4 regions of the Bacillus sp. ISL-47 genome follow, and region 2 is predicted to be linked to each of the others. Evidence: riboswitches for the same ligand, from Rfam matches in the RefSeq annotation. Region 2 holds a riboswitch; each other region holds the start of a gene.

Region 1 (3,693 bases), on a different contig from region 2:
GGCCCAAAGCACCGATGTAGAAAAGGCAAGCAGACGTGACCTGCCGTTTTTGGTGGCGAAAAAGAGAAACGGTGCAACAACTGTAGCAGCTACGATGATCTGTGCCCAGCTGGCAGGGATCGAAGTGTTCGTGACAGGCGGAATTGGCGGGGTACACCGCGAGGCAGAAACCACCATGGACATTTCAGCAGATCTTCAGGAACTTGCCCAAACGAATGTTGCTGTTGTCTGTGCAGGGGCAAAATCCATCCTGGATATTGGGTTAACCCTTGAATACTTGGAAACACATGGCGTCCCGGTTGTTGGATTTGAAACAGATGTTTTACCGGCCTTCTATACACGCACTAGTCCTTTTAATGTAAATTACAGAGTGGATACTGCGGAAGAAGCTGCCGAAATGATCCGTACCAAATGGGAACTGGGCCTAAAAGGCGGCCTTGTCATTGCCAATCCAATACCTGAGCAAGATGCAATGGAAGAATCATTTATCACAGGGGTTATCGAAACGGCACTAAAAGAAGCAATGGAAAAAAATATCTCAGGTAAAAGAGTAACACCGTTTTTGCTTGGAAAAGTAAAGGAACTTACGAATGGCACAAGCCTGACAGCTAATATTGCATTGGTTAAGCATAATGCTGAAGTGGGCTCTAAAATTGCCGTCAGCCTGAATAATAAATAAGAAAAAAAGAGAAGCCAGGCTTTATCTGCTAATGATGGGCTTGGCTTTTTCTTTAAGCAACATAAGCCGCCCTTACTGTTTACAAGATAGCATAGAAGGAGGACGCTACAGGTACGTCAATAAATTAAAGCCATCATCCTTTCCCTTCATTCATTTTCTTGAACTTAATAAACTCTAAATAATAGGTAAAGTCTTCCTTTGTAATCCCCTGCCGTATAGCCTCCCTTACTAGATTGACCCATTCCTCATCCAGGGATGTTAGGTCTGCTATCATATCTTTATTTTCTTCCAATAAATCCTCAAGGTTGGCATCAAGCGTTTTAGCTATTCTTGATAGTACCTGCAAAGAGGGATTCTTTTGGATGCCTCTTTCAATGTAGCTTAAATAAGACTTGGATACCTCGGCTTTTTCGGAGAGTTCATTAATAGAATACCCTTTTTTGATCCTCAAATTTTTAATGCGTCTACCTACCATAGGCATAATGCTCCTTATAAGAAAATATATATTCATTATAACGAACATTCCGTTCAATAAAAAGTATAGAATAGTGAGATAAACGAAGGTATTTAGAGTAATAGAACAAAAAGTGTTCTTTTTAGAGAAAAAACAGCCATTTTTAGAATTTTTCAAAATAGATAATATGAACTATACTCAGATTACCTGTTCGTTATAAAGCACTAAGATTCATCTCTGTTTATTTTTTGCTTACAAACTTGAACGGGAGAGGAGAAATCAGAACCTCATTAAATCAATAGGTTTAAAGGTGGTGCTCTATGTATCAAAAGAACTGTGATAAATGCGGTAGCCCAACCTTCAGCAGCAGTGAAATTGGGCATTGGCACTGTCCTTGCTGCGGAAATGATTTAACGGAAAATGATTTTTTGGATGCCATGACGATGGAGCCGATCCATGTCATTTACAGAAAGAATAAAAAGCCATTAAAGTATTCATTTAAGCAAATTAATGAAAATTATAAAAAAAGGGTTGGACTTTCTTACTATACAAGAAAAGAATTCGACTATATGTAACATCGTTTTATTAGAAATGGCAAAGTCTTGAAGAACTCATATCATATTTAGGCCAGAGCACCTAGTATTTAAAAAGAATATGTCGAATTGTAAGTTAATTAAATATTTAAAAAACAGCGGGAAGCTGACATATTATGACAACATAATCAATATCATGATAGTAGAATACATTTATTAGGAAAAAGATAATGAGTAAAAAGGTACAGAAAAAGGCAAACTCATTGAAAGATGAGGACGCAAAGTCACAGGTCTAAGGTATTAGGGGAAATACTAGGATGGCTGGATTGCCTGGAATACGATATGTATTTTGGGGGGAATAGTTGTGGCGGCAATAGGTTTAAAAATGGATGGAATTGATATGGAATGGATGGAGCTGATCTTGGAAGCAAAAAACTTAGGCCTTGAAAAAGAGGAAATCCGTGAATTTCTACATAAAAATGAAGCGAAGGAAGTCTTAACTAAGGCCAGGTAAACGAAATTTTATTGGTAATGGTAAAGGTTTTTTTATAAAAAAGAGCCTGAAAAAAATTCAGGCTCAAAAAATTTTATTTCTGTTCGCTTCTCCACTTATTAAAATCCAAAAACTCGCGGAATTGCTCTTTGGAAACACCGGATTCCATCGCTTCCTTTACGATTTTCATCCATTCCGTGTCGAGCTCGTCCTTGTTGATTTGCTCATGGATTAAATGGTCTACTGGGACATTCAATACACCTGCAATTTTTTCAAGGAATTGTATGGATGGGTTTGTCTGCAGGTTGCGTTCTAAAGAGCTTAGGTAAGACTTGGCCACACCAGCCTGTTCAGCAAGCTCGGATAAGGACATTCTTTTTTCTTGGCGAAGTTTTTTAACACGATCACCGATCATTGTACCTCACACACCTTATTATTGTATGTAATATGATTATAGCAGAATTCACAGAAAGGTTCCATATTAAGAACGATTTGTTCAATATTATTATCATACCACAGCAATAACCAAATTATATAGATATTTTTATAATAAATGCTCCGCGTCACAGGACGGGAGCATTTTGTGTTTCAATGATTTTGATGACTTGTTCGGCTGCTGCTTTAACATCATCAGCGTTAACATGATGGAACTGACCTTCGTAGTCATGCTGCTTAAAGGCATAGCGAGGGTCATAATAGTGTTCCAATAATAGCTTAATGAACAGTGGATAATTTTCCTTTTCAACAGCTTCATCAAGCAGGGCACGTATATCATAGTCCTTGAGTCTTTTTTTGATAAATAAAAGGCTTTCGCTTACTTTAGGTTTGAACCATTCTTCCTTTTGATAGGGCTCAACATAATCTCTGAGAATACGCTGAACACGGGACTCCATACCTGCATACATATCGATGTGGATACCTGTTTTCTTCGTATCCAGCAGTTCATCTGGCTGAACGACCTTGCCGATTCGCTTGCTCTCTGCTTCCATAATGATATATGGAGAACCCTTAACCTCTGAAAGTGCTTGATACAGCAGCGCATCAAAGGTTTTTTGGCTGCTGCCGTCACCCATTCCAAAGGAGCCGAAGATCGAGCCGCGGTGTCCTGCCATTTCTTCAAGGTCTAGGACAGGATAACCCCTCTCACTTAAAACCTTTAGTACATCCGTTTTTCCCACGCCAGTCATGCCATGAAGAACGACTGATTGATCAGGAATTAACCCAGTTGTATTTTCAAGAATATATTGCCTGTAGGCTCTGTATCCCCCAACTAAACGAGGGAAAGACACGCCTGCATAGGCCAAAAAGGTGGCTACAGATTTACTGCGCATGCCGCCGCGCCAGCAGTAGATAACAGGCTGATAGCCTTTATTTTTCAGGTCCCGAATCTTACCGAGCATGGATGGGATTTTGGGTGAAACCATCTCCATCGCTCTCCATTTAGCAGCATCAGAGCCCTCTTTTTTATAAAGAGTACCAATTTCCACACGTTCTTCATTGGTGAAAAGCGGTACATTCACAGCTCCTGGAATGC
Region 2 (3,693 bases):
TTAATAAAGAACTCCTCGTATGGGCCGTATGCGGAGCCGGGAAAACAGAAGTGCTTTTCGATGGAATCAGCACGGCCCTCGCATCTGGAAAAAGAGTCTGCATTGCCACTCCGCGGACTGATGTGGTCCTTGAGCTTGGACCTCGTCTAAAAGCAGTCTTCCCCGGTATCCAAGTTGCCGTCCTCTACGGTGGCAGTGAAGACCGCCATCTCCAGGCTCCGCTAACCATCGCCACCACTCACCAGCTTCTCCGTTTCTATAAAGCCTTCGATACCGTCATCGTGGATGAAGTAGACGCCTTTCCGTACACGGCAGACGAAAGCCTGCAATATGCTGTCCGCCAAGCCCGCAAAGACCTCTCCTCGATGATCAGCCTAACAGCAACTCCAAACCGGAAATGGCAAAATGAATGCCGGAGCGGGAAGAGAGATTTTGTCACCATCCCCGCAAGATATCACCGTCACCCTTTACCAGCTCCAGCCTTCAAATGGTGCGGCAACTGGGAAAAAGCTCTCAAAAAGGACAAGCTTCCGCCGCCAGTCACCCAATGGATCAAAAAGCGGCTCGAAACCCAAAAGCAATGCCTGCTGTTCCTCCCAAAAATCGATAAGATGGAAACAGTCCTAACTATCCTCAAGAAACTCCACCCGAAAATTGAAGCGGTTCACGCGGAAGATCCAGACCGAAAAAGCAAGGTCCAAGCCATGCGCGACAAAGAGATCCCGATGCTTTTAACCACAACCATTCTGGAAAGAGGCGTAACCTTCCCCAATATTGATGTAGCCGTTCTAGGAGCAGAAGACCGCATTTTTACAGAAAGTGCCCTTGTCCAGATCGCCGGCAGGGCTGGGAGAAGCGCGCAATTTCCCGCTGGCGATATAACCTTTTTCCACTACGGCAAAACAGAAAACATGGTTCAAGCACGTAAACAAATCCTCCAAATGAATATAGAAGCCAGAAAGAAAGGACTGATTGATTATTAATTGTCTCATTTGCCACGAAGAAATCACCCTAGTAGTAAGCTGGTCGACTCTTTGGTCCAGGCCAAAAGAAGATCACCTGTGCATGAATTGCACCGAAAAACTCTCTTTTATCCAAGGGGAAACCTGCGAAAAGTGCAGCCGTCCGTTCAGTCAATTAGAACCGCAATTTCGTACCGGAAACCTTTGCCGGGACTGTCTAAAATGGAATGAGGATCCGGAGTGGGGCCATTGCCTTGAGAGCAACCACTCCCTTTTCCTATACGATGACTTCCTAAAAGAAGTCATTGCCCAATATAAATTCCGAGGAGATTATATCCTTGCCAAAGCGTTCTCTCCTTTTATAAAAGCAAAGCTGCAAACGCTCGCCTTCGATCTGCTTGTCCCTATCCCATTAAGTCCTGAGCGGCTTTATGAAAGAGGATTCAATCAGTCAGCTGCACTATTCCAGGAGGCGGGATTTGCATCAACAGAAGTCCTTCAGCGCACCCACTCCGAAAAACAATCCAAAAAATCACGAAAAGAGCGAATCCATCTCCAGCAGGTCTTCCAGCTCATTCCGAATACAGACATTCGAGACAAAAAAATTCTCCTCATGGATGATATCTATACAACCGGCTCTACCTTATACCATGCCGCGAAAGTGCTGAAAGTAACAGGAGCGGCTTCCGTTAGCTCAGTCACAATCGCACGAGGTTAAAAATGGAAAAACTTTCATTTACATTAATTGTTAACAATCTGTTCATAGTGCTAACGTCATATGGTAACATATTCTAATTAAGGGCAAATTTTACGAAAGTAAAAGACGCAAAGCTGCGGGCCTAAAGCAGGTTCCTGCCATGGCAGCCGGGTTGCATAGAAAAATGAACACTTTCCTCATTTGCCTTTTTAAAAGGAAAGGACGTTATGCATTGAACAAATTATTTACTCGATTTAGCAGGAAGCCAATGGATGAGATCGTCAATCTGGATATTGAAGATCCCGCTATCTTTCGGACCCTATTTATTCATAATCCCGATATGACTTATATTACTGACCTTAAAGGAAACATAATCGAAGTAAACAAAAGTACATATAGCATCACCGGGTTCACGAAGGATGAGATTATAGGCGCCGATATTTCTTCTTTTATCAATGAGGAAGAGATCCCGGGTGTTTTGAGTGCATTTCAGCAGGTTTTAAAAGGGAGAGCGAAAAATACGATCTTTTCAATTTTTCATAAAAAAGGTCATTTACTAAAAGTGAATAATATATCCATCCCCGTTTATAAAGATAAGCAGATCATTGGTGCCATTGGCATTTCGAAGGATATTACAAGAGAAGAGAACTTGAAAGAGACATTGGAGCTGCAGAATCAAAAGTACAAGTCCCTTTTTGATTATCATCCCGATGCTATTTATACACTGGATCCAGAGGGGAATTTTTCAGAGTACAATGATTCTTTAGAGGAGCTGCTCGGAGGTTCTCCCGAGTATTTGTCCGGTTCCTTTCGGGATGTTATTGCAGAAGAGTATTTGGATACGACTGTTGAGCATTTTCAAAAAGCCCTTCAAGGCAGCCCGCAAACCTATCATAGTGTTGGGGTTAAGAGGGATCATGATTTGGTAGATGTACAAGTCACAAATGTTCCCATTAAAGTTAATGGCCAAATTAAGGGTGTTTTTGGGATTGCAAAGGATATAACCAGCTTTATTCAACAGCAAAGGGAGCTGGAAAAGATCAAGGATAGCCTTAATCGTGCCCAGATGGTCGCCAATATTGGGAGTCTTGAGTATGACGTGGAGAAGGATAGGGGATTTTGGTCTCTGCAATTGTTTCGGATTTTTGGCATTGATCCCCAAGAGGGATTCGTCCCAACATTTGATGCTTATTTAGGCTATATCCATCCGGAAGATCGGACTGCTTTTAAAATACAGTTTAATAGGCTTTTGAATGAAAAAAGAAGTGCGGTAATCGAGTGCCGCATTTTAAGGAAGGATGGGCAGGAGCGATATATTCAGCATAAAGCAAGTTTCCTTGATGAGCATCAATTCCCTAAAATTGTCGCAACGGTTCAGGACATAACCGAGAAACGGCAGATTGAAGAGAAGCTTTATGAGAACGAACGTAAAATAGCGCAAATCTATGAAAATCTTGATGTAGGAATCTATTCTGCTGATTTAATAAATAGAAAGGTCCTTCACTTCTCAAGGGGAGTAGTAGGCATCTTTGGCTATACGGCAGAGGATTTTATAACTGATTTTGAGTTATGGAACAGGATCATTCTGCCCGAGGATAGGCCAGGGGTCTCCTCAGAGCGGGAGAAGCTGAAGGAAGGGAAAAGCATCCGCTATCAATATCGTATTCTCCATAAATCCGGTGAGCAAAAATGGGTGAATGTTGATGCCATTCCGATTTTGAATGAAGAAGGGGAATTAATTCAGGCAGATGGCTTTGTTGCCGATATTACAGAATCCAAGAGGCTGGAAGAGAAGATGAGGCATATGGCTTTTCATGATTATTTAACAGGGCTGCCGAATCGAAGATCCTTTGACGAGAAGCTGAACAGTCTGCTGGAAACCGGCACTCAGGCAAAATTCGCTGTTATGTTTTTTGAAATGGAGCGGTTAAAGCATATTAATGACACATTAGGCAATGCAGTCGGGGATGAACTCTTAAAGCAGGTTTCTCAAAGAATAGTAAAATCGCTTAAAGGCAGCCAGATGGCAGCAAG
Region 3 (3,693 bases), on a different contig from region 2:
ACACCGGCGGGCACTGGGCTGAGGCAAATATTAACTTATTATATGAGCTTGGTTTAGTAGGCGGATACAATGACGGTTCCTATGGTGTTAAAAAGAGTATAACTCGTGCAGAAGTTGCAGCTATCATTACTCGTCACTTAAAGCTGCCAAGTGCGGCACCATCTTTTACTGATGTCACTTCCAAGCATTGGGCCTATTCATCTATTGGTGCTGTTGCAAAAAAAGGGATTATGGGCGGATATAGTGATGGCAGCTTTAATCCTAATGCCGCAATCACCAGAGCAGAGCTAGCTGCGATGCTAGTGAGAGCATACAGCTTAACCGGAAAAAGCAGCATTTCATTTAAAGATGTTTCAACAAAGCACTGGGCGTATGGCGTCATTCAGGTGCTGCTTCATAATGATATAACTGGCGGATATCCAGACAACACATTCAGGCCAAACTCAAATGTAAATCGGGCAGAATTTGCTTCTTTCCTGGCTAGAATCATTCGAAATCATGATGTACACATTGCAGGCGGTGAAATCACCGCCCATTTTATTAATGTCGGCCAAGGCGACAGCATATTGCTGGAAACCCCTAATGGTAAAAATGTATTAATCGACGGCGGAAACAGATACGCAGGCGATGAAGTGACTGACTATTTAACCCGGGAAGGCATTGGTTCGATTGATGTCATGGTCGCCACTCATCCAGATGCTGACCATATCGGCGGGCTAATTGAAGTTTTAAAAAAGTTCCCTGTAAAAAGGGTCCTTGATAGCGGTAAAGTTCATACGACAAAGACTTATACAGAGTATTTAACATTAATTGACCAAAAAAATATCCCAATGGATATCCCATCTAAAGGGGATTTTTTAAACATTGATGAAGATATTGCTGTTCAAGTGTTAAACTCAACCTATTCAAGTTCAGATTTAAATGAATCCTCTGTTGTATTAAAAGTGGTCCATGAAGACGTTAGCTTCTTATTAACTGGAGATGCAACAATGGAGAATGAAGCGAATATGACCCAGCAATACAATGTGTCTGCAGATATATTAAAAGCTGGCCATCATGGTTCCAGCACTTCAACTTCTTCAAGCTTCCTGAATAAAGTTCAGCCTTCCATTACCATACTTTCATATGGAGACAATTCCTATGGTCATCCAAACTCGGCAGTCGTACAAAGGTTAAAATCTATAGGTTCGAAAATTTACAGTACTTATAACCATGGAAATATTATTGTGGAATCAACTGAAAATGGATTTACCGTTGAGGAGGGCTGATAACGTTGGAAAGATACACCGTTGATGCAATAGAAGGAGAAAAAGTTGTTTTATTACCCAGCAAGAATGAATGTGACAGAATCGTTGTCTCCATGAAGCAATTCTCATCAAACCTGTCAGATGGAGATATAATTGAAGCAACCATCAGCAGCGAGGGTAAAGTGATGGAATACAAGTTATTATCTGATGAAACGCAGAATGCTTTCAAGAAAAATCAGGCATTGCTTCAGAAGATTTTAAACAAAAACAAGAAATAGCTAAAAGGAGCCCACTTACTTGAGATGGGTTCTTTTTAGCTATTTCCCGCATTAGTTATAAGCAGATATAGAAGAATCTGTTCCATCCGCATTAATGAATTGATGGTTCACTCTCGTACACGCACATACCAGGTTATTCAAGCATTCCCTCTTGATTTTTTCATCGCAAATGAAATCATATAATAATTCTTTCTCCAGCTTTTCTGCAATTTCCTCAAGAGAATTTGTCTCCTGGCGGGAAAGAGAATGAATAATCTCCCTTTCAAAGAATTCCACCGATCCGTAGTAAATCTTCAATTTTACCCACGCCCTTCCAATTTATTTACAATTCTGAAAACTAAAAAGTAAAAAACTCGCCAACGTCCGGCAGAGTTTGAATGTTATTATTAGCTATACCCTATAAAAAGACATATACTCCCGACATTTTGGCAGCCCGACGATCTTAGTCATGTATATGACCTTAGACTCGCGGCTTTGCGTCCTTATTTTTCAATAAGTTTGCCTTTTTCAATTTTCATACAATTATCATATAACTATAGTAATATATTTTCAACAAATTTCGCTATTTTTCCGCAAACATTAAGACTAAAGGACTATTCCTATTCTATAAAAAGACCGGCACCTATTTGCCGGCCCTCCCATTTATCATTGTGCCTCAACATAAATCGCAGCTGGCAGACTGGCTCCGCCTGCATGCATGATCTCAAGGCTAATCATATCCTCAGCACCTGCAACAGTATAAGCCGGGAGTTCAACATACTCCGTGGAAGGCTTAAGGGTTGGGATCAAATAAACAATTCCATTCATTTTCACCGCTCCGCTATATAGTCCCCCTCTGCCCGCTATTTTTAGCTTGATGGTCTTCGCTTCACCAGTTGGGTTGATAATAGGAATATCCACCTTATAATTCATGCCAAAGTGGCCTGAATTTCCAACTGAGCCATTGACTTTAGCTAATGAATTCTCTTCGGTAAGGAAGTGATCCGTCTTTCCGTTCGAAATGTTATAGCCCACTTCCGGTGAGCCCACTGTATAGGCAGGCAGGACTGCCCGGATTTCAGCATTTGGCCAAACGCCTCTCGGATGTGCAGCGTATGGATCAATCGGAACTGGTTCTGAGTGAATCCTTGTTAAGTCTGTATTATTTGTTGTCAAAACAGTTCGGATTGTGTATTCACTATTTCCTCCGTTTATCGAGCGAATATCGACATCCTGCAAAAAGCCAATAATATAGTTAGGATGCAATTCATATGTTTCGATTAGTTTCGTTTCACCCGGCTGTATAACCATCCCCATACTCGCTGAATCAGTTAGCTTGTCATTCAGGACTTTATCAGCTATTGGAAGGCCAATATCATAATTAATCCAGCTGTTTCCGCTCGTTTTCACATAACCTTTAGAACCTGTAACCTCCAGGCTATTGATGCTTGAAGTATTTTGAATGGTTATCCCAATCTTCGCTTCTTTTCCAAGCTTATTAAGATGCCATCCAAAAATCCGGTGCTCGTTAACTGGATCTGCTAAATTTACATTATGCTGAGCAAGCGTGGCTGCTGGATTAGGAACGAGAGCAGGTGTAACTCTTTCAGGATTATCGCTTACAAGCAGGTCTCGTGAGCCTTCCAAGCTTGCATTTGGGACATATGCAGGACGTGTAGTTGAGCCCTCTGTTTTCTCAAGGAAATCGCTTGTAAACATATAATGATAGAGATAAATGTACAATTCCCTTTTATCAGTCAGGATACGCAGGTTGCCCCCCAGTGCATTGACAATAAAATGAACAGGAACGTACATTTTTCCTGACTCGATAAACGGCTTTTCTTCAATCTGCACATTCTCCTGATTGATTAGAACGTTTTGGCTTCCGTTTGTAAAAACAAAGTTCAAGCCGGCAACCTGAAATTCCAGCTGGCTATCTGTCACCCAATTTGAACTTGTGCTGTCCAAATAATTATAAAAATAGTCTGCAGGAATGTACGTTCTTCCGCTTCTCTCCTCTAAAGGATCTTCCATGATGATTCTTTTATTGTTCATATGTAATACGTATGGATCTTCTGGTGGGATTTTTTGATGATTAAGTGTTATTTCAACGGTTTGTTCACCCTGATTCCAATAAACCTTCCCATCAAGGTTCTCACTCACAAAGCGCAGCGGTACGTAAGTCCTGT
Region 4 (3,693 bases), on a different contig from region 2:
TTAAAATCAGAAAGATAAAAAATACCGGTTTTATCAACTTATAATAATGGAGAAAACAGGCGGGCACTCTGTTCAACAATCCGCTCGGTCAGGGGTCGTTCCAGCAAGTCTTCAATATTTAATGGAATAGAGTCAATTAGATCACGTTCGAACTGATCTGTGAGTTCCCTCGCCACATCTGCACTGTACAAGACTTGACATACCTCATAATTCAGTCGAAAACTTCTCATATCATAGTTTGCTGAGCCTACGGCAGCAATCTCCTCATCTATAGTCAACACCTTGGTATGAATCATTCCTTTGTCGTACTGGTAGATTTGTAAACCAGCTTCTAAAAGTTCCCCATAATAAGTACGACTTGCAAAACCCACGATTTTTTGATTATTGTGGCGAGGAACCAGCAATCTTACGCTCACACCTCGAGCTATTGCTGTCTTTAATGCCATAATAATATCTGTTTCCGGTACAAAATAGGGTGTTGTTATATCAATAGTCTTAGTCGCTTGTGTTATACATATAAAGTAAGTTTGACGAATAAATGGGGTAGGAATTCCAGGGTTTCCTTCCAACGTATGGATATACGCTTTTTGCAATGTCCTTGTTTTTGGCGATATGTCTATCTCATTATAATCTAGGGTGCTCAACTCTGATCCCAATTCGGCTAACCATCTGACATGATCTTCTCTGCCGATTGGATTGATTACATCAGACTTTGTTTTCGGGTTAGTATTTGATTTTATTTTTTCCGGCACTGCCATATTCCAATGAACATCAAAGACAGTCTGTAAATCGACCAATGCATCTCCTATGATTTGCAAGTGGGTATCCCGCCAGTAGCCAACGTCAGGCTTCAATCCTGTATATTCATATCCTACGTTCATGCATCCAGTAAAAGCTACTTTTTCGTCAATTGTGACAATTCTACAATGATCCCGATAATTCCAATAAGAAAAGATCCAAGGAAATCGTAAAGGAAATATTGTACGGCATTCTATCCCTGCTTTGACCATCTGTCGGATTTTTTCACGCGGAAATTTATAACTCCCCAAGCCATCTCTCATAAAACGAACCCGCACTCCATTTACTGCTTTTTCGATTAGCAGTTCTGTGATGCGATTACCAATTTGGTCATTCCTAAATATGAAATATTCCAGATCAATCGTTTTTTGGGCTTTTTGGAGGGATTCAATGAGTTGTTTATATTTTGCTATTCCATTGTCAAATACTTGGACTTGGCCCGTTCGTAGCCCATTCACAGTGAAGGGCCGTAAAGCATCGGCGATTACCGATGCTGAATCACCAAATGTATCAGGTAATTTATTCGATTCACTTTTAGAAGAGGTCAATCTTTTCCGATGAATAAACTTAGGATTTGATATGCTAAGATAAAGCAAGAAACCAATGATAGGAAAAAGAAGGACGATTATTATCCAATTCAAAGCCTTGGCAGGCCTACGTACATCCCGAATTGCTATGATTAAGATAAAAAACGTATTTATCAGGTATAGATAAAAAATCCATTCCAACTAAAAATCCTCCCTTGTTTTTCTCTTAACATTTACAAAAAATGCAGGGAGTATACTTTTAGAATTCGAAAGAATACCTAGTTTACTCTTTTGCTTCCTTGTCTTACTCTTCCAGCCACCTATTTATCTTGGCAACAAACAAATCTAATCCTTCCCTTTCATCAAGATGAAATGCTACACCAGAGAAATCAGGTCCCTGATAATGACAAACGCCCTTGTATTTTTCATGATGACGGATCAGCAGCCGTTCCATCCCTCTGTAAAACTCCAACTCTTCGCCTTGTTTTAGTTCAGCTATCTGATCTTCAAGGGCAAAGGAGAATAAGTCTAATTGCTTCATTCCCTCACCACCAACGAAATTTATAATCCATAAGTCACGAAATTATCAATTTTTTGTCACATTTTGTCGTTTTCCACTATATTCACTGTGTTAATATACCTATAATGGCAAATTTTATGAAAGTAAAAGACGCAAAGCCACGGGTGTAAGGTAAAAGCTAAGGCAGCCGGGTTACCGAGATTTATCAATCTCGTAAATCTCTTATAACTCCTTTCTTAAATTTGCCTAATTTTCAAAAAGGGAGTTTGATATGATTAATAAAGTACTAATTGCTGATGATTCTATGTTTATGAGACAAATACTTAAAAGAACCTTGTCTGAAGGCAACTATCAAGTAATTGCTGAAGCCTCTGATGGTTGCGAAGCTATATCACTTTTCAAGAAGTCTTCCCCAGATATCGTATTACTAGACTTAACAATGTCATGTAAAGATGGAATGGCTGTTTTAAAAGAGATCAAGAATCTTGATCCAAATGCAAAAGTTGTTATATGCTCCGCAATGGGACAATCTAAATTAATCGTGGAAGCTTTAAATTATGGTGCTAAAGATTTTATTGTAAAACCGTACTTTAATGAATTAATCCCCGCATTAAATAAGCTTGTCAGCTAAACAACCTCTTTATAGGGGTCTTTTTTTTGAGGAAACTTAGCAGCAAGCTCAGCTTCGCTGCTTTTAAAATCATATGGCGTTGTGTTTTTCCGAGTAGCATTTCACGCATGGACCCTCAATGTAGAAATAATTTGGCTTTCCACAAATCTTGCAAGTCTTTGAGTAAGTATTCCAGCGTGTATTGCAGTCCCTGCATTCAAGTAATAAGAGGTTTTTTCGATGTCCTATCACTGTCCCCTTGGCCAGACATTTTGGACAGCGAGTAACTAATTTAACATTTGTGATAGTCATTTTTCATATCTCCCTTCAAAACCAGTTATTTTGTGTAGCCTCTGTATTAATCTCCCGAAAAGATGCCAGTACAAGCTCATATTTCAGTTCCTCGTAATCACAATCGTGGATTCTCTTTCCTGACTGAGCCTTATAAATATTAAGTTCTGACAATCTCTTGATGAGGATATTCCTTTTCTGTTGCATAACGGATTCATATAGGATCCCCATGGTTTCAACTCCCTGATCTTAATATTTTTAGCTTTTCATTTAGTTCTGCCTTTTTACGGGCCAGCTCATCTTGATTGCTAGGCACTTCCCGCTCTTGCATTTTCCTCAGCATTTCATCAAGTTCAGCCTTATCGGCAGCAATTTGGTCAGGTGATTTTTCCTTTATCGGTTGTTTTGGTTGCTCATTTTCATAAAACCAATCTGGCAGCATTTCCGTACGTATTGGCTTGGATCGCATACCCTTAGGTTTATAAGAATTATTGCTTTTAAAAGGCTTAACGTTTTTAGCTGCTTCTTTTGCCTGTTCTCTTGCTACTAAGGCCTCATAATGATCCATGATGTATTTTTCACAGTAACCGAAGGCTTTAATGGCTCCATTTGGCTGACGTTCTTTATATTCAGCAAAACACTGTTCAAGCAATTTGATTGTTTGTGGCAACGGCATACCACGGGCGACAATCCGGGCGATTGCTTCATAATCTTTTGTTGTTGGGTAAACAGAACGTCCTTCTTGTATCGTTCGTAACTCTATGAATCTTTCAGCAATAATATCTACTGGGTCATTTTCTTTAGTAATAGTAATAGTAGTATTATTTATCTTTGTAATATCTTTATTAGAGTGGACACTTTTGTCCACATGACTGGACATTTCTGTCCACTCTGGACTGGACGTTTTTGTCCGGTCTCCATCAGACTGGACGTTTTTGTCCACTCTC

Evidence for each region. Region 2 has a riboswitch for cyclic di-GMP ahead of J7I93_RS03135 (EAL domain-containing protein). Riboswitches for the same ligand answer to the same signal wherever they lie in the genome.
Region 1: linked by a shared signal. The riboswitch ahead of J7I93_RS09765 (anti-repressor SinI family protein) and the one ahead of J7I93_RS03135 (EAL domain-containing protein) in region 2 are both predicted to bind cyclic di-GMP.
Region 3: linked by a shared signal. The riboswitch ahead of J7I93_RS04530 (hypothetical protein) and the one ahead of J7I93_RS03135 (EAL domain-containing protein) in region 2 are both predicted to bind cyclic di-GMP.
Region 4: linked by a shared signal. The riboswitch ahead of J7I93_RS08805 (response regulator) and the one ahead of J7I93_RS03135 (EAL domain-containing protein) in region 2 are both predicted to bind cyclic di-GMP.

The regions. Positions count from the first base shown of each region.
Region 1 is NZ_JAGGQS010000025.1:3,899-7,591, forward strand. It holds gene J7I93_RS09750 (pseudouridine-5'-phosphate glycosidase) at 1-679, shown strand, start outside; gene J7I93_RS09755 (helix-turn-helix domain-containing protein) at 813-1,154, opposite strand; gene J7I93_RS09760 (hypothetical protein) at 1,454-1,708, shown strand; cyclic di-GMP riboswitch class I at 1,910-2,000, shown strand; gene J7I93_RS09765 (anti-repressor SinI family protein) at 2,031-2,180, shown strand; gene J7I93_RS09770 (helix-turn-helix domain-containing protein) at 2,254-2,574, opposite strand; gene mnmH (tRNA 2-selenouridine(34) synthase MnmH) at 2,723-3,693, opposite strand, start outside.
Region 2 is NZ_JAGGQS010000006.1:32,753-36,445, reverse strand. It holds gene J7I93_RS03145 (ATP-dependent helicase ComFA) at 1-983, shown strand, start outside; gene J7I93_RS03140 (ComFC family protein) at 973-1,680, shown strand; cyclic di-GMP riboswitch class I at 1,753-1,839, shown strand; gene J7I93_RS03135 (EAL domain-containing protein) at 1,928-3,693, shown strand, end outside.
Region 3 is NZ_JAGGQS010000009.1:83,989-87,681, reverse strand. It holds gene J7I93_RS04540 (S-layer homology domain-containing protein) at 1-1,268, shown strand, start outside; gene J7I93_RS04535 (DUF3006 domain-containing protein) at 1,274-1,525, shown strand; gene J7I93_RS04530 (hypothetical protein) at 1,577-1,822, opposite strand; cyclic di-GMP riboswitch class I at 1,950-2,038, opposite strand; gene J7I93_RS04525 (copper amine oxidase N-terminal domain-containing protein) at 2,171-3,693, opposite strand, start outside.
Region 4 is NZ_JAGGQS010000022.1:57,312-61,004, forward strand. It holds gene J7I93_RS08795 (phospholipase D-like domain-containing protein) at 39-1,526, opposite strand; gene J7I93_RS08800 (hypothetical protein) at 1,630-1,866, opposite strand; cyclic di-GMP riboswitch class I at 1,963-2,045, shown strand; gene J7I93_RS08805 (response regulator) at 2,117-2,476, shown strand; gene J7I93_RS08810 (hypothetical protein) at 2,783-2,977, opposite strand; partial or broken gene J7I93_RS08815 (hypothetical protein) at 3,204-3,693, opposite strand, start outside.